DNA from 3 places in the Pseudomonas sp. FP2335 genome. Region 3 is predicted to be linked to each of the others. Evidence: predicted binding sites of a transcription regulator. Region 3 holds the regulator's gene; each other region holds the start of a gene.

Region 1 (7,783 bases), 1.3 Mb from region 3:
ACGTGCAGCCCCATGCCGGTGCCCAGGCGAACGCCGCCGTATTCTTGGCGCTGATCAACCCCGGCGACACGGTGATGGGCATGAACCTGGCCCAGGGGGGTCACCTGACCCACGGTAACCCGTCGAACTTTTCCGGCCGTCATTACAAGATCGTGCCGTATGGCCTCGATCCAAAGACAGGCCTGCTCGACTACGACGAGATGGAGCGCATTGCCTTGGAAACACGGCCGAAGATGTTGATCGGTGGTTTCTCGGCCTACTCGCGATACAAGGACTGGGCGCGTATGCGCGAAATTGCCGACAAGGTCGGGGCGATTTTCTGGGTCGACATGGCGCACGTCGCCGGGCTGGTCGCCGCCGGTGAATACCCGGACCCATTGCCCCATGCCCATGTGGTCACCAGCACCACGCACAAGACGCTGCGCGGTCCTCGGGGCGGCCTGATTCTGTCCAAGGGGCAAGACGAAGCGTTTTACAAGAAGCTCGACTCGGCGGTGTTCCCGGGGGTTCAGGGGGGGCCGTTGATGCACCAGATCGCGGCCAAGGCGGTCGCGTTCAAGGAAGCGCTGACGCCTGAGTTCAAGACCTACCAGGCCCAGGTGGTGACCAATGCCCGGGCCATGGCTACGGTGTTGCAGCAGCGCGGGTACAAGATCGTCTCGGGCGGCACCGATAACCACATGATGCTGATCGACTTGTCCGACCGGCCTTACACCGGCAAGGAAGCCGACGCGGCCTTGAGCAACGCCTACATCACCGCCAACAAGAACTCGGTGCCCAACGATCCACGTTCGCCGTTTGTGACCTCGGGCCTGCGCATTGGCACGCCGGCCGTCACCACCCGTGGTTTCGGCGTATTCGAATGCGAGCAGTTGGCCGGCTGGCTGTGCGACGTACTTGACGCAATGGAGCGCGATGACAGCGATAGAGTCGCCCATCATGTGCGCGAACAGGTGATTGCGCTGTGCCGGCGTCACCCGGTCTACCGTTGATCGGCCTGGCCGCAGGCGACTGGCCGGTATTGCAGCGCTTCGGCCAGGTGCGGGCGGGTGATGGTGTCCACACACTCCAGGTCCGCCAGGGTGCGGGCGACTTTCAACAGCCGATGGGCGGCCCTGAGGGATAGGGTCAAACGCTCGCACGCGCTTTCCAGCCACGCTTCATCCGGCTTGGACAGCGCGCAGTGCCGGCGCAGCCCGGGCAAATCCAGGAAGGCGTTGGCGCAGCGCTGGCGGTTGTGTTGGCGCTCCCGCGCCTGGGCAACCTGCGCCGAGGCGGTGGCCGTGTTGTCGCCACTTTGCGGCGTGGGGTTCAATGCGGTGGCTTCCCGGGCAACGGTCAGGTGCAGGTCGATGCGGTCCAGCAGCGGGCCGGAGAGTTTGTTGCGATAGCGCTGGATCTGTTCCGGCGTGCAGCGACAGCGTCCGCTGGCATCGCCCAGGTAGCCGCAGGGGCAGGGGTTCATCGCGGCCACCAGTTGAAAGCGCGCCGGGAAACTCACCCGGTCGCGGGCGCGGGAGATGACGATATGCCCTGACTCCAGGGGCTCGCGCAGTACCTCCAGGACCTTGCGGTCGAACTCCGGCAATTCATCCAGGAACAACACGCCGTGGTGCGCCAGGGTGATTTCCCCTGGCTGCGGTTTCGACCCGCCGCCGACCAACGCCGGCCCTGATGCCGAATGGTGCGGCTGGCGGAACGGCCGGTGGGGCCAATGGTTCAACGGCTCCAGGCTGACCACCGATTGAATCGCGGCGACCTCCAGGGCTTCCTGCTCACTCAGCGGCGGCAACAGGCCCGGCAAGCGGCTGGCAAGCAGGGTCTTGCCGGTGCCCGGCGGGCCGCTGAACAACAGGTTGTGCGCGCCGGCGGCGGCGATCAGCAAGGCGCGCTTGGCGGCGAGTTGGCCCTGTACCTCGCTCAGGTCCGGGTAAGGTCGGTTCAGGTACAACAAACCATCGGACTTGTAGGGCTCAATGGGCTGGTGCCCGTTCAGATGGGCCACCACTTGCAGCAAATGATCCACTGCAATCACCTTCAGCCCCGACGCCAGGCAGGCTTCCTCGGCATTGGCCCGCGGCACTATCACGGTGCGTCCAGCCTTGCGCGCGGCCAATGCCGCCGGCAACACGCCCTTGACCGCCCGCACGGCGCCCGACAAGGCCAGTTCACCCAGGCATTCGACCTCATCGAGCATCAACGCCGGCACCTGCACGCTGGCCGCGAGGATTCCCAGGGCAATCGCCAGGTCAAACCGCCCGCCGTCCTTGGGCAGGTCGGCGGGCGCGAGGTTGAGGGTGATGCGCCGGGCCGGGTATTGCAGCGCGCTGTTGAGGATGGCACTGCGTACGCGGTCCTTGCTTTCCTTGACCGCGGTTTCGGGCAAGCCCACCAGGGTGAGGGACGGCAGACCATTGGCCATGTGCACTTCAACGGTGACGGAAGGGGCTTCGACGCCGACCTGGGCGCGACTGTGGACGATGGCGAGGGACATGCTCGTTCCTTGAAATGGGGGCCGCATCCTGCGGGCTTTTCAAGGGTAGACGAGGAGTGAAACTATCGATGGCGGGAGGTTTTACAGAACGTATCCAGAGAGCGACGGGGCCAAATGTGGGAGCGGGCTTGCTCGCGAAGGCGGTGGGTCAGTCAATAAACTCGGAGACTGACACCCCGCCTTCGCGAGCAAGCCCGCTCCCACAATGGGCCGCGTTTATTCAGCAGATGGCGGCGTCAATCGTGCTTCCAGTTCGGCGACCTTCGCTTCCAGGCTCTCCAGCCGCGCACGTGTGCGGGCCAGCACGACCATCTGGCTGTCAAACTCTTCCCGGCTCACCAGGTCGAGCTTGCTGAAGCCGCTTTGCAACAGCGCCTTGAACTGGCTTTCGATTTCGTTGCGGGGCAGCGGGGTGTCGCCGCTGAACAGGCGAGAGGCATGGCCGCTCAGGGCGTCGAGGAGATCTTTGGGCGCGAGCATGGGAAATATTCCGGAATAACTGTTGGCCGGCAGTGTATCACGCAGCGTCTATAGTCTTTTTCACCGCGTGGGGCGCACGCTTTTCGCGCAACGTGCCGTCCGGCTGCGCACTGTTTTTGTGCGCAATACGGCCGCCAAAAAGCCCCGAAGGTGGACAGAAGTGGGCAAAGGACTGATTTCAGTGATTTTTACGGAGCTGGCAAGGTTTCTGCTTAGACGATCATGACCCATGCACTGATGCAGTCGCTGTGACGAATGCAGTGCGCCGACGGATCAGGGGTACAGGTTTCGTCACCAGTGGTTCGCTGGTGTCGCAATGGCAACTGCCGTTGAGACGATGCGTTACAAAGCCAGGCACTGCGCTTAGACTTGAGACGGGTTTGTTTTCCTGGGGCAAGTCCACCAATTCGGGAGAGAGTTTTCATGAAGCTAGTCACTGCCATCATCAAGCCGTTCAAGTTGGACGATGTACGCGAGTCGTTGTCCGAGATCGGCGTGCAGGGCATTACCGTTACTGAGGTCAAAGGCTTCGGTCGGCAGAAGGGTCACACCGAGCTGTATCGCGGCGCGGAATACGTAGTCGATTTCCTGCCGAAGGTGAAGATTGATGTCGCCATTGACGACAAGGATCTTGACCGGGTTATCGAGGCGATAACCAAGGCGGCCAACACCGGCAAGATCGGTGACGGCAAGATCTTCGTGGTCAATCTGGAACAGGCTATTCGCATCCGTACCGGCGAAACCGATACCGACGCAATCTAAGCCGCCAAACCCCAACGCCCCAGGAGAAAACAATATGACTCTGCGTAAATTCGCAGGGCTAGGAGCCCTGTTGTCCATCGTAATGCCAAGCCTGGCCATGGCGGCAGACGAAGTGGCTGCTCCAGTCCTCAATTCCGGCGACACGGCGTGGATGCTCACATCCACCGCGCTGGTGCTGTTCATGACCATTCCAGGCCTGGCGCTGTTCTACGGCGGCATGGTGCGCTCCAAAAACATTCTTTCCGTGATGATGCAGTGCTTCGCCATCACCGGCCTGATCAGCATCCTGTGGGTCGTCTACGGCTACAGCATCGCCTTTGATACGACCGGGATGGAGCAGGGCGTCGTCAACTTCAACTCCTTCTTCGGCGGCATGGGCAAGGCGTTCCTGGCGGGCGTGACCCCGGCCAGCATCACCGGGCCTGCGGCACTGTTCCCCGAGGCGGTGTTCATCACCTTCCAGATGACCTTCGCGATCATCACTCCGGCGCTGATCGTCGGTGCCTTCGCCGAGCGCATGAAGTTCTCCGCGATGCTGATCTTCATGGCGATCTGGTTCACCCTGGTCTATGCGCCGATCGCGCACATGGTCTGGAGCGGTAACGGTGGCCTGCTGTGGGACTGGGGCGTGCTGGACTTCGCCGGCGGCACCGTGGTGCACATCAATGCCGGTGTGGCTGGCCTGGTGGCGTGCATCGTGCTCGGCAAGCGTAAAGGCTACCCGACCACCCCGATGGCCCCGCACAACCTGGGTTACACCCTGATCGGCGCGGCCATGCTGTGGGTGGGCTGGTTCGGCTTCAACGCCGGTTCCGCCGCTGCGGCCAACGGCACCGCCGGTATGGCGATGCTGGTCACCCAGATCGCGACCGCTGCTGCAGCGCTGGGCTGGATGTTCGCCGAGTGGATCACCCATGGTAAGCCAAGCGCACTGGGTATTGCCTCGGGTGTCGTGGCCGGCCTGGTTGCTGTAACGCCAGCCGCAGGCACCGTGGGCCCGATGGGCGCCCTGGTGATCGGCCTGGTGGCCGGTGTGGTCTGCTTCTTCTGCGCTACCAGCCTCAAGCGCAAGCTGGGCTACGACGACTCCCTGGACGCCTTCGGCGTGCACGGTATCGGCGGTATCGTCGGTGCAATCCTGACCGGTGTGTTCGCAGCGCCAGCCCTGGGCGGCTTCGGCACCGTGACTGACGTTGCTGCGCAGGTCTGGATCCAGTGCAAAGGTGTCGGCTTCACCGTGATCTACACGGCGATCGTGACCTACATCATCCTCAAGGTGCTGGACATGGTCATGGGCCTGCGGGTTACCGAAGAGGAAGAGGCTGTCGGCCTCGACCTGGCACAACACAACGAACGCGGCTACAACTTGTAAGTACGCGGAAAAAAGATGCCCGGCTTGCCGGGCATTTTTTTGCCTGGCGTTTGTCAGTGTCTCAAAGCTGTAACGGTTTTTGCGTTGTGTTTGTGATGGGGCACACAAGCCACTTTCAAGCATGCGAATGTCTTACAGGCATGTAGGCGTATTCGGCACTTTGTTTTTTTCCTGAGCGCGCTAGAATGCGCGCCGATGGGCGCAGAACTGTATTTATCCGGCGAGCAGCGTGAACACGGCGGTGCTCGTAAAGTCCTCGCCATCTTGCACGGTGATGGGGCATAAGCCACTGGTTATCCGGTGGATGTTGATTTTTTTCCAGCGGCCTCGACAGGGGATGAAGCTGGGCTATAACTAATCTGCTTTTCGCAAGTCATGAGGTAGAACATGAGCGACGATGATCTGGAAAACGACGACCTCGAAGTAGGTGATGACGACGAGACCGATGAAGGTCTTGAAGTTGCAGCGGATGATGACAGTGCCGACGAGGTCGATGACAGTGGCGACGACGCTGCTCCCAAGGCCAAAGGCAAAGCCAAGGCCGCCGTTTCGGTAGATGAACTGCCGAGCGTTGAAGCCAAGAACAAAGAGCGCGATGCGCTGGCCCGCGCGATGGAAGAATTCCTCGCCAAAGGCGGCAAAGTGCAGGAAGTCGAGGCCAACGTGGTGGCAGATCCACCGAAGAAGCCGGATAACAAGTACGGCAGCCGACCTATCTGAGGTCAGCCACCTGCTTGTAAGAAAAGCCCGCCGTCGCTGCGGGCTTTTTCATGTCTGGAATAATTTCCTAAGGCCCGCCGCATACCCAATGTGGGAGCGGGCTTGCTCGCGAATGCAGTCTGTCAGTTACTGATGTGCTGACTGACACACCGCATTCGCGAGCAAGCCCGCTCCCACAGGTTTGATCTGCGTTTTTACTGCCAGCCGCGAAGCAACTCTGGCAATTGCGCCAGGTTACGAATCTCGGCATCCGGGCGCTTATCTGCATCCCACACCTTGCCCGTCGGGTTGAACCACACCGCCCGCAACCCCGCCTGCTGCGCCCCGGCAATGTCATCCCCTGGATGATCGCCGATATGCACCGCCGCACTGGCCTCCACGCCGCCGCGCTTCATAGCCTCCTGAAACAATCGCGCATCTGGTTTGGCAATCCCGATGTCTTCGGCGCGCAGGGCAAAGTGGAAGTAGTCGGCCAGGCCAACGCGCTGCACATCGGCATTGCCGTTGGTGATTACCCCTAGCAGGAAGTGCTGACGCAGCGCTTGCAGCATCGGTTCGGTTTCAGGGAACGGGGTGAGCTGATGACGCGCATGAATGAACGCCTCAAAACACACATCGGCCATTTGTGTGGCCTCGGGCTGTGGATAACCGGCTTCTTCAAAGGCATGCATCAACACCCGGTGGCGCAGCACGCTGATGCGGTGCTTCAGCTCCGGATGGCGCTCCAGCACCTGCTGGCGCAGGCTGGCGAAATGCTCCAGGGGCAAGTCGCCGACCTTCGACGCGTGGTTCGCCAGCCATTCACGCATCGACGCTTCGGCGCTGATGATGACGGGTACGTTGTCCCAGAGCGTGTCGTCCAGGTCGAAGGTGATCAGCTTGATACTCATGAGTCGCCGCCCTTGATGCGTTTGGCCCGTGGATGGGCGCTGTCGTACACCGTTGCCAGGTGTTGGAAATCCAGGTGGGTGTAGATCTGCGTGGTCTTGATGTCGGCGTGGCCGAGCAGTTCCTGCACCGCGCGCAGGTCCTGGGATGATTCGAGCAAATGGCTGGCGAAGGAGTGGCGCAGCATGTGCGGGTGCAGGTTCTGGCCCAATTCACGCTCGCCCGCCGCCTTGACGCGCAATTGGATGGCACGTGGCCCCAGGCGTCGGCCTTGTTGGCTGACAAACACCGCGTCGTCCGCCGGGTTGGTCAACAACCGCAGCGGCAGCCACAGTTGCAGGGCTTCGCGGGCTTTGCGGCCCACCGGCAGCACTCGGGTCTTGCTGCCTTTGCCCAGCACTTGCACCAGGCCGTCCGCCAGGTCCAGTTGATCCAGGTTCAGGCCGGTCAGTTCCGACAGGCGCAGACCTGAGGAATAGAACAGTTCGAGGATCGCCTGGTCGCGATGGGCCAGGAAGTCGTCCTCGACCGCACCGTCGAGCAATTGCAGGGCGCGGTCGGTGTCGAGGGTCTTGGGCAGGCGTCGCTCGCCTTTGGGCGGTGACAGGCCATTGGCCGGGTCGTGCTCGCACAGGCCTTCGCGATTGAGATAGTGATACAGGCCGCGCACCGCCGACAGCAGGCGCGACAGGCTGCGCGAGGATTGGCCGGCCTGGTGCAGGCGAGCAATCAAGCTGCGCAGGCTTTGGATGTCCAGGGCCTTCCAGCTGGCGATCTGCTGTTTTTCGCAGTACGCCAGGACCTTGTTCAAGTCGCGCCGATAGGCTTCCAGGGTGTGGGGCGACACCTGGCGCTCGCTGCGCAGGTGAGCGCAGTAAGCGTCCAGTTGCCGTTCCATGCCTAGCGCACCGCGCGCAGGGCGGTGGTGAAACGCGGCAGGACGCGGCCCAGCACTTCGGCGATGTAGGTCAAGAACAACGTACCCACCGAGCTTTTGTAGTGCGCCGGGTCGCGGCTGGCGATGGCGAGAACGCCATGCAGGCCTTGATGGCTGAGGGCGACGACGG
Region 2 (7,783 bases), 2.6 Mb from region 3:
CTTGCAACTGGCGGCCAACCAATGGTCGATCAAGGCCCTGGTGCTGACCACGCGCCTGAGCAATCCCCTCGGTGGTACCATGCCCGAGGAACGGCAAAAACAGTTGCTGCGCCTGGCGTCGGATTTCGATATTCAGATCGTCGAGGACGACATTTACGGCGAATTGATGTTTGAAGTCGGTCGCACCAAGGCCCTCAAGGCCTACGACCGCCTTGACCGAGTGATCTACTGCTCGAGCTTCTCCAAGACCCTGTCACCCGGCGTGCGGATCGGTTGGATGATTGCCGGCAAGTACCAGCAGGAAATCCAGCGCCTGCAGATGTTCAGCACCCATTCGGCGTGCAGCGTCACGCAGATGGGCGTTGCCGCGTACCTGGAGAACGGGGGCTATGATCGCCACCTGCGTTACATCCGCCAGGAGTACCGCAAGAACCTCAACGCCTTCCAGCTCGCCGTGCAGCAGTACTTCCCCGAAGGCACGCAGATGACCCGCCCCAGTGGTGGTTTTATCCTGTGGGTCAGTTTGCCGGGACGGGTCAATACCCAGGAACTGCACGTACGCGCCTTGCAACAAGGCATCAGCATTGCACCGGGGCTGATCTTCAGTAACACCGAGCAGTTCAACCACTGTATCCGTCTCAATTGCGGCACAGCGTGGAACCGCGAGGCAGAGCGGGCGCTGATGACGTTGGGGATGCTCGCCAGCCAACTTTGCCAGGAAACCGCCGCCGGCTTTTGAGCCCGGGAATAGGGACGTGACCGGCCGCTGGCCAATCACCGCGCTTGTCATGCTGCCCACAACAAGCGAGCATATGGCCCTCTGCCGTTAATGCTGTAGGCGATATGACCTGTATTTTTCGCGCTGTCTTGGTGATTGGCCTGTTAAGCCTGTGTAACGTCAGCACAGTGCTGGCGGCAGCACCTGTGACCCAGGGCAAGGTCACCGCCGGCGCCACGCAGAAGGCCCCGGCCAAAAAGGCCGTCGAGGCCAAGAAAAAAGCCGCTGCGGTGAAAAAGCGTACGACAAGCAAGTCGAAGTCGTCCCAGGAAGTTACCCAGACCAAATTGCCACCGGCACAGTTGGACCTGTCCCTGCCTTCGGACATGGTCAGGCACTTGCAACCCATCGGCACCATGCCCAAGCCCCAGAGCGTGCCCCTGCTGCCGCCGATGTTTGGCGAGAAACCGGCAGGCAACAGCGCCTTCCAGATCAACGGTCGCCTGCTCAGCAATGAGATGAAGCTGCAACTGCGCAACGAAGAGCGGCGTGACGTTGAAGGCGCGGCGTTGGAATTCGAGTTCAAGCAGTAAACTTTTCCTGCAAACGTGACGTGGCTCTTCGACCATGTGTCGGAGACTGGTCAGTCATTTTTGTTTTCTGCGAAAAACCCCTGTTAGACCATTTTAAAACGGCTGTTTAAGGGCGTACTCTAGCCCGGCCATCCACATTGAGTCGTCGAGGACCTGCCTGTCATGAATTGCCGTGAAGGCTGTGGCGCGTGCTGCATCGCCCCCTCCATCAGTTCGCCATTACCGGGAATGCCACAAGGCAAGCCGGCAGGCGAACGCTGCCTGCACCTGTCGGTCGAACAACTGTGCCTGCTGTTCGGGCAGCCGGAGCGGCCGGCGGTATGCAGTGATTTCAAGGCGGACATCGAGGTCTGCGGTACCGACCAGGCCGATGCGATCCGCTTGATCGGTTGGTGGGAGCAGATGACGGCGGCTTGATGGGCTTTACTATCGGAACTTCAACAATAAGGAATACAACAATGGGTTCGCTGAAACGAATGGCTGTGCTGTGCGGGTTTACGGTGTTGTTTGCTGCTACGGCCCAGGCTGAGGATTGGCAGGTCGCCAAAGATGAAGACGGGATCAAGGTGTCCTTGAGCGAAGTGGCCGGCTCCAAGTACAAGGCCTATCGCGGCGTGACCACGATCAAGGCGCCGGTGGCCAAGATCCAGGCACTGCAAGAAGACGTTGCGGGTGCCTGTGCCTGGATTCACGAGTGCAAATCGCAAAAACTGCTTAAGCAGGAAGGCGACAAGAGCTGGACCTACACCCAGTTCAAGGCTCCGTTCCCGGTCACCGACCGTGACTCCATCCTGGAGATCACCACCTCCAAGGCCGCTGACGGCACCCTGACGCGCAAGCTGCTGGAAGTGCCGACCTACCAGCCGGAAGTCAAAGGCTATGTGCGTGTGGCCCAGGTCGAGGGCTTCTGGAAACTGGTGCCCAAAGGCGACAACCTGACCGAAGTCACTTACCAGGTGCACACCGAGCCAGGCGGCAGCGTGCCATCGTGGTTGGCCAACAAATTCGTGGTGGATGCGCCGTTCAACACCTTGAAAGCCCTCAAGGACCACGCCGAGAAGTAAGCGCAACTGATCCGGTGCCTCCAGCCTTGAGTGGAACGTTTGGCGATCCCTCAAGGTCCAGATGGATGTGAGCCCACACATGGGCTTTATCGAGGAGGCACCGATGCAAACGTGGAACATTACCTTCGTTGATGATCACGGCGAGACTTCGGTGGAGCAGTTCACCTGCAATGAAAAGCCCAGCCTTGAAGAAGCTGCGCACATGATCCGCAACAAGCTGCTGCCGGTCGCCGCCGAACTCGACCTCAATGACCTTGAGGGGCGCCAGTCTGAGCCGACGGTCAAAATCCTCAAAGACCAGAACAGCATTCAAATCCTCGACATTTTGCCCGCCGCCTGAACATTGCGTGGTTGCCACTAAAGTGCCTCTGGTGGTGGTCAAAGCTTCGCGCTACTCTGCAAGCGAGATCAGCGAATGAATCGCTAAGGTCTGGTCTTGTCAGCTACATGCTTGTTTTCCAGCGGTGTTGTCATCGCCGTAGTCCATGCGCCAGTACGGCGTGGGCCTCGGGAAGCACGGAAAGTCTATCCATCGGTCAGAGGAGCACTTTTCATGAGCACAGCCTATCAAGAAGACATCAGCACCAACGTTCTGCGCCGCATGAAAGAAGGCGGCTTCGACTTCTCGCGTTTCCACCCCATTGAGTTCTACGCCATTTTCCCGGATGAGGAACGTGCGCGCAGGGCTGCGGGTGAGTTTCGTGGGGAATCCCTGAATGCCCAGGTCAGTGCGCGCGACGATGGCGCCTGGTATCTGGAACTGAGCAAAATCATGTTTGCCACCTACGACGGTATAGGAGACTTCGAACAGGACTTTGGGGCGGTGGTAGAGCCTCTGGGCGGGATTATCGAAGGGTGGGGCGTCAAGCAGGAGGTGCGTGGGTTACCCATGTAGTTGTATGAAAAAACGCAGCGTATCGGCTGACCTTTGGGTCGGCCGATTTTGTTTGTGGCGTGGGAAAACTATTCTGAACTTGTGCGCCATTTTTCAGCACCAAAAAAAAGCCACCCAAGAAGGGTGGCCTAAAGGGAAGAGCGGTGTGCTGAAGGAGCGTGTTCAGCAGATGGGGCGATTATCCGCAGGCTTGGCCGGGCAGTGAAATCAACTCTGGCTATGCTGCTGATAGTCAAAGCCCGCATTGCGATGAAGCGCGCGACGGGACGGCGGGCATCTGGCTGCACCAGGACGGTGCGCTTGTGTCCTTGCTTTAATTCAACTCACTGATTTTTAAGTGTTTATGCCGCTGGCACGGGCCTTGCGATGGTTCTAGCGCCCGGGTGACAAGGAGTTCGGCATGATCCGCACTTATTACGATGAAATGTACGATGGGGCAGGCCAGGTCCGGCCTCATTACCGCGAGTTCGCCCGCTGGTTGGCCGAAACCCCAGATGATCTGTTGGCCCAGCGTCGGCGTGAAGCCGATTTGCTGTTTCACCGCGCCGGCATCACCTTCACCCTCTACGGTGACGAGCAGGGCACCGAGCGCTTGATTCCCTTCGACACCATCCCGCGCAGCATCCCGGCCAGCGAGTGGCGGGTTGTCGAGCGTGGCTGCATCCAGCGGGTCAAGGCGCTGAACATGTTTCTCGCCGACCTGTACCACGATCAGCGCATCATCAAGGCCGGGATCATCCCCGCCGAGCAGGTGCTGGCCAACGAGCAATACCAGTTGGCAATGCAGGGTCTGGACCTGCACCGCGACCTGTATTCCCACATCTCCGGGGTCGATCTCGTGCGTGATGGCGACGGCACCTACTACGTGCTGGAAGACAACCTGCGCACACCGAGCGGCGTCAGTTATATGCTCGAAGACCGCAAGATGATGATGCGCCTGTTCCCCGAGCTGTTCGCCGCCCAACGCATCGCGCCCATCGACCATTACCCCAACCTGCTGCTTGACACCCTGAAAAGCTCCAGCCCCCTGGACAACCCCAGCGTGGTGGTGTTGACCCCGGGGCGCTTCAACAGCGCGTTTTTCGAACATGCCTTCCTGGCCCGGGAAATGGGCGTGGAACTGGTGGAAGGTGCCGACCTGTTCGTACGCGATGACCGCGTGTTCATGCGCACCACCGATGGCCCCAAGGCCGTGGACGTGATCTACCGCCGCCTCGACGACGCCTTCCTCGACCCGCTGGCGTTCAATCCGGACTCCATGCTCGGCGTGCCCGGCCTGCTGGCCGCGTACCGCTCCGGCAATGTCGTGCTGGCGAATGCCATCGGCACCGGGGTGGCGGATGACAAGTCGGTGTACCCATTCGTCACCGATATGATCCGTTTTTACCTGGACGAAGAACCTATCCTCAACAACGTTCCTACCTTCCAGTGCCGTAAGCCCGACGAACTGTCCCACGTCCTGGCCAACCTGCCGGATCTGGTCGTGAAGGAAACCCAAGGCTCCGGTGGCTACGGCATGCTGGTCGGCCCTGCCTCCACCGCAGCGCAAATCGAGGCCTTCCGTGTACGTATCAAGGCCAAGCCCCACGCCTATATCGCGCAACCAACCCTGTGTTTATCGACGTGCCCGACCTTTGTCGAAAACGGCATCGCGCCACGCCATATCGACCTGCGTCCGTTCGTCCTGTCCGGCAAGGAAACCCGTGTAGTGCCTGGCGGTTTGACCCGCGTGGCGCTGCGTGAGGGTTCGCTGGTGGTTAATTCGTCCCAGGGCGGTGGTACCAAAGACACCTGGGTGGTGGAGGACTGATGCCATGTTGAGTAGAACTGCCTCGGATTTGTATTGGATGTCGCGCTACCTGGAGCGCGCGGAAAACCTCGCGCGCATGCTCGATGTCAGCTATTCGCTGTCGCTCATGCCCCAGGACGGGCGCGGTGATGGCCTGCATGAACTGGCCATGCCGCTGTTGATTACCGGCACCCTGGATGACTACCGCGAGCGCCACGCTGAGCTGCACGCCGAACACCTGCTGCACTTCTTTGCCCTGGACGCGGCCAACCCGGCCAGCATCTACAGTTGCCTCGGCGCTGCGCGGGCCAGTGCCCATGCGGTGCGTGGGCGAATTACCGCCGACATGTGGGAAAACATCAACGCCACCTGGCTGGATATTCGCGACATTGCCCAGCAGGGCCTGAGCCGTTATGGCATGAGCCGCTTCTGTGAATGGGTCAAGGAGCGTTCCCACCTGTTCCGGGGCGCAACCTACGGCACCATCATGCGCAATGACGCCTTTCGTTTTATCCGCCTGGGTACGTTCATCGAGCGCGCCGACAACACCCTGCGCCTGCTCGACGCACGTTATGAAATGGCCGGCGACCAGGCTGCAGCGGTCACCGACGGTACGGCCCACGCCTACTATCAATGGAGCGCCTTGCTGCGTGCGCTGTCGTCGTTCGAGGCCTACACCGAGATCTATCGCGATGCGCCAGGCGCGCGACAAGTCGCCGAATTGTTGTTGCTGCGCGCCGATGTGCCACGTTCATTGCGCGCCTGCAGCGAAGAGATCGACCAGATCCTCGCCAGCCTGCCCGGCCTCAACGGCCGCCCGGCCCAGCGCCTGGCCGCCGAGATGGATGCGCGCCTGCGCTTTACTGCCATCGATGAAATCCTCGAGGAAGGCCTGCACGCCTGGCTGACCGACTTTATCCCCCTGGTGCGCCAGTTGGGCGACGCCATCTACAGCTCCTACCTGGAGGCCGCATGAGACTCTCCATCAGCCACGAAACCACCTACCACTATGAAGACCAGGTTCGCGCCAGCATTCAGTACCTGCGCCTTACGCCCCACGACAGCGAGCGCCAGAACGTCATCAGTTGGCAGCTCGACCTGCCGCGCCCGGTACGTGCGCAAGTGGACCCATTCGGCAACATCCTGCATGTGCTGACCCTGGACGAGCCCCATGACGCCATCATCATCGGTGCCCGTGGCCAGGTAGACATCGACGAACTGAGCGAGGCCGAACACGAGAGCCAATCGGCGTTCCCGTTCCTGCGCAGTACGCGCCTGACCGAGCCTGACGAGGCCCTGCGCGGGTTTGCCCTGCAACACTGCCATCAACGCCGCGACCGCAACGCGCTGATCGACTTGATGCACGCCCTCAACCACTCAATGGTCTACACACCCGGTGCCACCGAAGTCGACACCAGCGCCGCCGCAGCTTTCGCCGGCCGTGCTGGCGTATGCCAGGACCACGCCCATGCGTTCCTCGCCTGCGCCCGCAGCCTGGGGATTCCGGCGCGGTATGTGTCGGGGTATTTGTACAGCGAAGACAGTGCGCACCTGGCCAGCCATGCCTGGGCCGAAGCCTGGCTGGATGACGCGTGGTACAGCTTCGACGTGACCAACCAACTGGCGCGGCCCGAGCGGCACCTGAAGTTGGCGGTGGGCCTGGATTACCTCGACGCCTGCCCGGTACGCGGCATGCGCCGTGGCGGTGGGCATGAGCAGATGCATGCCAAGGTGTTCGTGGCGCCGACGCCGGTGATTGCTGTGCAGCAACAGTAGGCGAAGGCGATCAACGGTGGGAGCTGGCTTGTGTGGGAGCCAGCTCCCACCGTTGATATATGTTGTACTCAGGGTTGTTGTTTACGCCCCGCCATGTGCTTCAAATATCCCACCAACAAATCCAACTCGCGGTCCGGCAACACACTGGCCGCAAACCCCGGCATCTTCGCCTGTGGCCAGTGCCTCAGGCTTTGCGGATCACGGATATAGCGCTTGAGAAAGTCACCGCTGAAATATTCCGTGGGGTTGTAGGGAATGTTCAGATCCGGCCCGACCTGCGCGTCCCCGGCACCATTGAGCCGATGGCACGCCAGGCAGTTTTTCTGGAACAACGCAAAGCCTTGGTTGATCGGATCATCGGCGGCCAGTTCCGGGGCCGGCAACAGTGCCGGAAAACGTTCTGCGACGGTCTTCAACTGCTTGATCGCGCAGATCTGGAACGGCCACTGTTCCGGGCTGATATGCCCGGCTTGCGGGTCGGTCCACACCAGATAGAACGGCCCGGCACTCGGTTTGCCATCTGCCAGCGCGGGCCATGGCTGCGCCGGGTCCTCCACCGCCAGCCAGGCGCGGGCGCCGTGGGTTGCCAGCAAGGGCGCGGCCGTGAGTTCGGCGGCAAACCCGTCCAGGGCAACCGCTTGCAGATGGCTCTGTGCTGTGAGGCCCGGTAGGAGTGCTGCCAGCGGCACCGCGCGATAAGTCATGGTGCGCTTGTAGGAAACGTCATCGATGATCTGAATTGTTTTGACCGCCGGGTGTTTGAGCAATTCGGCGGTCTGCCAGGTCTTGCTGGCATGGTCCAGGTCGATGGTCAATTGCGCCGCCGTGACCGGCAGGGCCATGAACAGGGCGAGGAGGGCAAGGATCGATTTCAAGAGGAAGGCCTGCTGCAAAGTGGCGATGGCGCTCACGATACCGGAAAAATCCAGGCAAAAAGACAGCCCCCGC
Region 3 (7,783 bases):
CCGAGCCGGAACGGCCGCTGACGATGATCAAACGCATGATTACTGCCCGTTCTGTTCATCCAGGACTACCTGATACAGCGCCTCATTGCTACTGGCACTGCGCAGTTTGTCGCGTACTTCCTTGCGGTCGAGCATGCTGGCGATCTGCCGGAGCAGTTCCAGGTGCGCATCGGTGGCGGCTTGCGGGACCAGCAGAACAAACAGCAGGTCGACCGGGGCGCCGTCGATGGCGTCGAAATCGATGGGAGCGTCCAGGTGCAGCAGGGCGCTGACAGGTGCCTCACAACTTTTGAGGCGGCAGTGGGGAATGGCGATGCCGTTGCCAAAACCGGTGGAGCCGAGTTTTTCACGGGCAATCAGAGCCTCGTAGACATCTTGCATCTCCAGGTCAGGCACTTCGCGGCTGATCAGGTTGGCAATTTGCTCAAGGGCTTTCTTTTTACTGCCACCCGGCGCGTTCACGAGGGAACGGCCGGGGGTCAGGATGGTTTCAAGTCGAATCATGGGTGGGGAGTGTTAGCGGCCTGTGCCCTGGAGGAGGCTCTGCTGCTTTTCCTTATGCTTTTTGATTTGGCGATCCAGCTTGTCGGTCAGGTCGTCAATGGCGGCATACATATCTGAATGCTCGGCATTAGCGACTACTTCCCCGCCGGGTATACGCAAGGTGGCTTCGATTTTCTGCTTCAGCTTTTCGACAGTCATGATGACTTGCACGTTGGTGATCTTGTCGAAATGCCCCTCAATTCTTTTGAGTTTTTCGCCGATATAGGCGCGCAGCGGTTCGGTCACTTCCAGTTGGTGTCCACTGATGTTGACTTGCATACAGCTTCTCCTTCGTTGCCAGTGCATAAAGCGGTGGGCAGGAATACCCACCACTGGAACGCTATGGCCCGCCCGTCACATCAAACGCTTACGCTCGCTGGAAGGCGCGATCCCGAGGGACTCGCGGTACTTGGCGACGGTTCGACGGGCGACCTGAATGCCTTGTGCCTCCAGTAAACCAGCGATCTTACTGTCACTCAATGGCTTTTTCTGATTTTCCGCGGCAACCAGTTTTTTGATGATCGCGCGGATCGCCGTGGACGAGCATTCGCCGCCTTCGGAGGTGCTGACGTGGCTGGAGAAAAAGTATTTCAGCTCATAAATACCCCGTGGGGTATGCATGAATTTCTGCGTGGTCACCCGTGAAATCGTCGATTCGTGCATGCCGACTGCTTCGGCGATGTCATGCAGCACCAACGGTTTCATCGCTTCGTCGCCGTATTCCAGGAAGCCGCGCTGGTGCTCGACGATCTGGGTGGCGACTTTCATCAGGGTTTCGTTGCGGCTTTGCAGGCTCTTGATGAACCAGCGGGCCTCCTGCAACTGGTTGCGCATGAAGGTGTTGTCGGCGCTGGTATCGGCGCGGCGTACAAAGCCGGCGTATTGCGGGTTGACCCGCAGGCGTGGCACCGACTCCTGGTTCAACTCCACCAGCCAGCGTTCGTTGTCCTTGCGCACGATGACGTCAGGCACCACGTATTCGGCTTCGCTGGACTCGATCTGCGAGCCCGGGCGCGGATTGAGGCTCTGTACCAGCTCGATCACCTGGCGCAGGTCGTCTTCCTTGAGTTTCATGCGGCGCATCAACTGGCTGTAGTCGCGGCTACCCAGCAAGTCGATGTAGTCGGTCACCAAGCGCTGGGCTTCAACGAGCCAAGGCGTCTTGGCAGGCAGTTGGCGCAATTGCAGCAACAGGCATTCGCTGAGGGTGCGGGCGCCGATGCCGGCGGGTTCGAACTGTTGGATGCGGTGCAGGACGGCTTCGATCTCGTCCAGTTCGATGTCCAGTTCCGGGTCGAACGCTTCGAGGATCTCCTCAAGCGTCTCGTCCAGGTAGCCCTGGTTGTTGATGCAGTCGATCAGGGTCACAGCGATCAGGCGATCGGTGTCCGACATCGGCGCGAGGTTCAATTGCCACAACAGATGGCTCTGCAGGCTTTCACCGGCGGACGTGCGGGTGGTGAAGTCCCACTCATCATCATCGTTGCTGGGCAGGCTGCTGGCGCTGGTCTGGTAGACGTCTTCCCAGGCGGTATCCACGGGAAGTTCGTTAGGAATGCGTTCGTTCCATTCACCTTCTTCCAGGTTATCCACCGTTGGGGCGGTTTCCTGATAGGAAGGTTCCTGCACGTCGGAATTGGGTTTTTGCTCGATGTTGTCGGCCAGCGGGTCTGCGTTATCGAAGTCGTCGCCTTCTTCCTGGCGTTCGAGCATCGGGTTGGACTCCAGGGCCTCCTGGATTTCCTGTTGCAGGTCCAGGGTCGACAATTGGAGCAGGCGGATGGCCTGTTGCAGCTGCGGTGTCATCGTCAGCTGCTGGCCCATTCTCAGGACTAGCGATGGTTTCATGGCAGGGGCTTAACACCTTATTCGCCGGCGCAATGCGCCATCCACGACAGGGCGCGTGAGCGCCAAACATAAGCAAATTATATGCCTGATGTCGGGGGCTTTGCCTAGAGCACGGTAACAATAAAAATCCGGAGGTTTTCATTGACTCCCGCGCATCTTGGCAGCGGCCGTGACACCACGGTGTTTACAGGCGGAACTCGTGACCCAGGTAGACTTCCTTCACCAATTCGTTGGCCAGGATCGTGGCGGCGTCGCCTTCGGCAATCAGCTGGCCATCGTTGACGATATATGCGGTTTCGCAGATGTCGAGGGTTTCACGCACGTTGTGGTCGGTGATCAATACACCGATGCCCTTGGCTTTCAGGTGGTGGATGATTTGTTTGATGTCGCCGACCGAGATCGGGTCGACGCCGGCAAACGGTTCGTCCAGCAGGATGAATTTCGGCGCAGTGGCCAGGGCGCGGGCGATTTCCACACGACGACGCTCGCCGCCGGACAGGCTCATGCCGAGGTTGTCGCGAATGTGGTTGATGTGGAATTCCTGCAGCAGGCTTTCCAGCTCCTTGCGACGGCCATCACGGTCGAGTTCCTTGCGGGTCTCGAGGATCGCCATGATGTTGTCGGCCACCGACAGTTTGCGGAAGATCGACGCTTCTTGCGGAAGATAGCCGATACCGGCCCGTGCACGACCGTGCATTGGCTGGTGGCTGACATCCAGGTCGTCGATCAGGACGCGACCCTGATCCGCCTGGACCAGGCCGACGATCATGTAGAAGCAGGTGGTCTTGCCGGCGCCGTTGGGGCCGAGCAGGCCGACGATCTGGCCGCTGTCGATCGACAGGCTGACGTCGCGCACGACCTGGCGGCTTTTATAGGCCTTGGCCAGATGCTGGGCTTTCAGGGTTGCCATTACTCGGCCTTCTTCTTCGGCTGGATAACCATGTCGATTCGCGGACGTGGCGCAGTCACCTTGGCACCATTGGCGCGGCCGGCGTTGGCGATCTGTTTCACGGTGTCATAGGTGATTTTCTCACCTTCCGTGGAGTTGCCGTCCGGGCTGAGGACCTTGGCCTGGTCGATCAGGACAATACGGTTCTGCTGGGCGTGATACTGGATGGTCTTGCCGTAGCCCTTCATCGGGCCGCTGTCGGTCGGCGACTGCTTCTGCTCGAAGTAAGCCAGGTTGCCCACCGAAGTCACCACGTCAATGTCGCCATTGGCGGTACGCGTCAAGGTCACCGTGTTGCCGGTGATCTTCATCGAGCCCTGGGTGATGATCACGCCGCCGGTGTAGGTGGCGACGCCTTGCTTGTCGTCCAGTTGCGCATCGTCAGCCGAAATGTGGATCGGTTGCTGGCTATCGTTCGGCAGAGCCCAGGCGCTCACGCTTCCCAGTGCTGCGCCCAGACTGAGCAAAATAGGGAGAGTTTTAACGAGCCTCATACTGTCCTCTTACGTTCGATAGCAGGTGTATCCTGCTTTCTTTCAAATACGCTTTCATTCCCTTGCCAGTCGATACCCCGCCAGCGCCGTCGATTCTAACGTCTTGCTCGGTCTGCGCATATTGCTTCTGCGGGAATACGGTCATACGACTGCTGGTAATCACGGTGTCACGGTTTTTATCGTCGGTACGCGCGACGCGCACCGAGTCGATCAGTTCCACTTCGGTGCCGTCCGGGTTGACCTCGCCACGCTTGCTGGTGACATGCCACGGAAACTCGGTGCCACGGTAGATGTTCATGTCCGGGTTGGTCAGCAGGGTGACTTCGGTGGCCTTCAAGTGCTCGACCTTGTCCGACGTCATCTCATACTGCACCTTGCCGTCGGGCAGGAACTGGATGCTGTAGGCATTGGTGGCGTAATAGTCGATAGCCCCTTCGTCAACCTGCGCAACAGGCTGGTCGAGAAAGCGCTCCGGGCTGATATTCCAGTAGCCCACCGCCAGGAAGAGCGCGGCGATGACCCCGAATAACAGGAAGTTGCGAATCTTTTTGCTCAGCATAAAACGCTCTATAGGTAGGCGGCGTGGGCCGCTTCAAGGCTGCCTTGGGCGCGCAGGATCAGCTCGCAGAACTCGCGGGCGGCACCTTCGCCGCCGCGGGCGGTGGTGATGCCATGGGCGTGTTCGCGAACAAAGGCTGCCGCATTGGCGACGGCCATGCCCAGGCCGACTCGACGGATCACCGGCAAGTCAGGCAGGTCATCGCCCAAATAGGCGACCTGCTCATAGCTTAGGTTGAGTTGGCCAAGAAGCTCGTCCAAGACCACCAGTTTATCCTCGCGGCCCTGATACAGGTGAGGAATCCCCAGGTTTTGTGCGCGGCGTTCCACAACCGGGGTTTTTCTGCCGCTGATGATCGCCGTTTGCACGCCCGCTGCCATCAGCATCTTGATGCCTTGGCCGTCGAGGGTGTTGAAGGTCTTGAATTCGCTGCCGTCTTCGAGGAAATAGAGGCGGCCATCGGTCAGCACGCCGTCTACGTCGAAAATCGCCAGTTTGATGTTCTTGCCGCGTTGCAACAGGTCGCCTGTCATTTACATCACTCCCGCACGCAGCAAGTCGTGCATGTTCAGGGCGCCAATCGGGTGGTCTTGATGATCGACCACCACCAGCGCGCCGATCTTGTGGTCTTCCATGATTTTCAAGGCTTCAGCTGCCAGCATCTCGGGGCGGGCGGTCTTGCCGTGGGGCGTCATCACAGCATCTATGGTCGCGGTATGGATGTCGATGGTGCGGTCCAGGGTGCGACGCAAGTCGCCGTCGGTGAATACCCCGGCCAGTTTGCCGTCGGCTTCCAGGATCACCGTCATGCCCAGGCCCTTGCGGGTCATTTCCATCAGCGCGTCCTTCAGCAGCGTGCCGCGCTGGACGTGGGGCAATTCATCGCCCGAGTGCATGACGTTTTCCACTTTCAACAGCAGGCGACGGCCCAGGGCGCCCCCTGGGTGGGAGAACGCGAAGTCTTCGGCGGTAAACCCGCGCGCTTCCAGCAACGCCACGGCCAGCGCATCACCCATGACCAGGGCGGCGGTCGTGGAGGAGGTCGGTGCCAGGTTCAGCGGGCAGGCCTCATGGGCCACATGCACGTTGAGGTTCACTTCGGCGGCCTTGGCCAACGTCGATTCGGGGTTGCCGGTGATGCTGATCATCTTGATGCCCAGGCGCTTGATCAGCGGCAGCAGCGTCACGATTTCGTTGGTGGTGCCGGAGTTGGACAGTGCCAGGATGATGTCATCCTTGGTGATCATGCCCATGTCGCCGTGGCTGGCTTCGGCCGGGTGCACAAAAAATGCGGTGGTCCCGGTGCTGGCCAGAGTGGCGGCAATCTTGTTGCCGACGTGGCCGGATTTGCCCATGCCGACGACAACAACGCGGCCCTTGCTGGCCAGAATCATCTCGCATGCGCGTACGAAATCTGCGTCGATATGCGCCAACAAGCCTTCTACGGCTTCAAGCTCGAGGCGGATGGTGCGTTGTGCGGATTGAATAAGGTCGCTGGATTGGCTCATGTCTGAAATCGTATAGCCTGACGAAAAGTCGGCGATTATAGCGGTAATGAGCAATTCCCTCACGCAAGTTCGTCAGGGTTTGTTCGTGATGCGCGTGAGATTCATCTTAAGCAACGGTTTTTCCCTGTCTTCAGTCTGAACAAGCACAGTTCCGGCCTTGGGCGCGTTGTACCAGCAGTGATATAGTTCGCCGCCAGTTCGGTCCGCCCAGCCCATGTGGCTAACTATTGCACGAGCGTTGCAAACGTTTGGCGCAAACATGGTGTCTGAGTGAAAGGCTGCATCCCAAGGAGTTTAGATGAGTGCCGATAACGCCTACGCGGTCGAGCTGAAGGGTCTTACCTTCAAGCGCGGGACGCGCAGCATCTTCAATAACGTCGATATTCGCATTCCACGCGGCAAGGTCACGGGCATCATGGGGCCTTCCGGTTGCGGCAAGACCACCCTGTTGCGCCTGATGGGCATGCAATTGCGCCCGACTGCCGGCGAAGTGTGGGTCAACGGCCAGAACCTGCCGACGTTGTCGCGCAGCGACCTGTTCGACGCGCGCAAGCACATGGGCGTGTTGTTCCAGAGCGGCGCACTGTTTACCGATCTTGACGTTTTCGAGAACGTCGCCTTCCCGCTGCGGGTCCATACCCAACTGTCCGACGAGATGATTCGCGACATCGTGTTGCTGAAACTGCAGGCCGTAGGGCTGCGCGGTGCCATCGACCTGATGCCCGACGAGCTGTCGGGTGGCATGAAACGTCGTGTCGCCCTGGCGCGGGCTATCGCCCTCGATCCGCAGATCCTCATGTACGACGAACCTTTTGTCGGCCAGGACCCTATCGCCATGGGCGTGCTGGTGCGGTTGATCCGCCTGCTCAACGACGCGCTGGGCATTACCAGCATCGTGGTTTCCCATGACCTTGCAGAAACCGCGAGCATCGCCGATTACCTCTATGTCGTCGGCGATGGCCAAGTGTTGGGGCAGGGTACGCCTGAAGAGTTGATGAACGCCGACAACCCGCGCATTCGCCAATTCATGACCGGCGATCCCGACGGCCCGGTGCCATTTCATTTTCCGGCAGCGGACTACCGCTCTGATCTTCTGGGGAAGCGTTGATGCGCAAGACTTCACTTATCGAGAAGGTTCGCCTTTTCGGTCGCTCGGGCATCGACATCATCGAAGTGCTCGGCCGTTCGACGATTTTCCTGTTCCATGCCCTGTTGGGGCGCGGCGGCATTGGCGGCGGTTTTGGTCTGTTGATCAAGCAGTTGCATGCGGTGGGCGTGATGTCGCTGGTGATCATCGTGGTCTCCGGCGTGTTCATCGGCATGGTACTGGCGCTGCAAGGCTTCAATATTCTCTCCAGCTACGGTTCGGAGCAGGCCGTAGGGCAGATGGTTGCCCTGACACTGTTGCGTGAACTGGGGCCGGTGGTCACTGCGTTGTTGTTCGCCGGGCGCGCAGGTTCTGCGCTGACTGCCGAGATTGGCAACATGAAGTCCACCGAGCAGTTGTCCAGCCTGGAAATGATCGGCGTGGACCCGCTCAAGTACATTGTTGCCCCGCGTCTGTGGGCCGGCTTCATTTCCCTGCCACTGCTGGCGATGATCTTCAGCGTGGTGGGTATCTGGGGCGGTTCGTGGGTGGCGGTGGACTGGCTGGGGGTCTACGACGGCTCCTACTGGGCCAACATGCAAAACAGCGTGACCTTCAGCGGTGACGTGCTCAACGGCATCATAAAGAGCATCGTCTTCGCCTTTGTAGTGACCTGGATCGCCGTATTCCAAGGCTACGACTGTGAGCCCACTTCAGAAGGGATCAGTCGTGCCACCACCAAGACCGTTGTGTACGCCTCGCTGGCGGTACTGGGCCTTGACTTCATTTTGACCG

Evidence for each region. Region 3 encodes sigma-54, which starts transcription at its own class of promoters, with help from an activator protein. Its sites were predicted from a motif close to ANTGGCATNNANNTTGCTNT; they were not measured.
Region 1: the regulator sigma-54 is predicted to act here: its motif matches at 3,170-3,189, upstream of glnK (P-II family nitrogen regulator).
Region 2: the regulator sigma-54 is predicted to act here: its motif matches at 3,619-3,638, upstream of PSH81_RS20305 (circularly permuted type 2 ATP-grasp protein).

Annotation. Positions count from the first base shown of each region.
Region 1 covers NZ_CP117437.1:5,820,472-5,828,254, reverse strand. Annotated here, with positions in the region: gene glyA (serine hydroxymethyltransferase) at 1-992, shown strand, start outside; gene PSH81_RS26390 (YifB family Mg chelatase-like AAA ATPase) at 983-2,494, opposite strand; gene PSH81_RS26385 (accessory factor UbiK family protein) at 2,711-2,974, opposite strand; gene glnK (P-II family nitrogen regulator) at 3,398-3,736, shown strand; gene PSH81_RS26375 (ammonium transporter) at 3,771-5,108, shown strand; gene sutA (transcriptional regulator SutA) at 5,496-5,828, shown strand; gene PSH81_RS26365 (HAD family hydrolase) at 6,023-6,718, opposite strand; gene xerC (tyrosine recombinase XerC) at 6,715-7,614, opposite strand; gene PSH81_RS26355 (DUF484 family protein) at 7,617-7,783, opposite strand, start outside.
Region 2 covers NZ_CP117437.1:4,534,943-4,542,725, reverse strand. Annotated here, with positions in the region: gene PSH81_RS20335 (PLP-dependent aminotransferase family protein) at 1-739, shown strand, start outside; gene PSH81_RS20330 (translation initiation factor 2) at 844-1,311, shown strand; gene PSH81_RS20325 (YkgJ family cysteine cluster protein) at 1,474-1,728, shown strand; gene PSH81_RS20320 (START domain-containing protein) at 1,770-2,375, shown strand; gene PSH81_RS20315 (hypothetical protein) at 2,479-2,715, shown strand; gene PSH81_RS20310 (ribonuclease E inhibitor RraB) at 2,929-3,270, shown strand; gene PSH81_RS20305 (circularly permuted type 2 ATP-grasp protein) at 3,671-5,080, shown strand; gene PSH81_RS20300 (alpha-E domain-containing protein) at 5,085-6,035, shown strand; gene PSH81_RS20295 (transglutaminase family protein) at 6,032-6,835, shown strand; gene PSH81_RS20290 (cytochrome c) at 6,904-7,710, opposite strand.
Region 3 covers NZ_CP117437.1:1,049,697-1,057,479, forward strand. Annotated here, with positions in the region: gene rapZ (RNase adapter RapZ) at 1-37, opposite strand, end outside; gene ptsN (PTS IIA-like nitrogen regulatory protein PtsN) at 40-504, opposite strand; gene hpf (ribosome hibernation-promoting factor, HPF/YfiA family) at 517-822, opposite strand; gene PSH81_RS04510 (RNA polymerase factor sigma-54) at 898-2,391, opposite strand; gene lptB (LPS export ABC transporter ATP-binding protein) at 2,576-3,301, opposite strand; gene lptA (lipopolysaccharide transport periplasmic protein LptA) at 3,301-3,834, opposite strand; gene lptC (LPS export ABC transporter periplasmic protein LptC) at 3,821-4,393, opposite strand; gene PSH81_RS04530 (HAD family hydrolase) at 4,402-4,926, opposite strand; gene PSH81_RS04535 (KpsF/GutQ family sugar-phosphate isomerase) at 4,927-5,901, opposite strand; gene PSH81_RS04540 (ATP-binding cassette domain-containing protein) at 6,200-7,009, shown strand; gene mlaE (lipid asymmetry maintenance ABC transporter permease subunit MlaE) at 7,009-7,783, shown strand, end outside.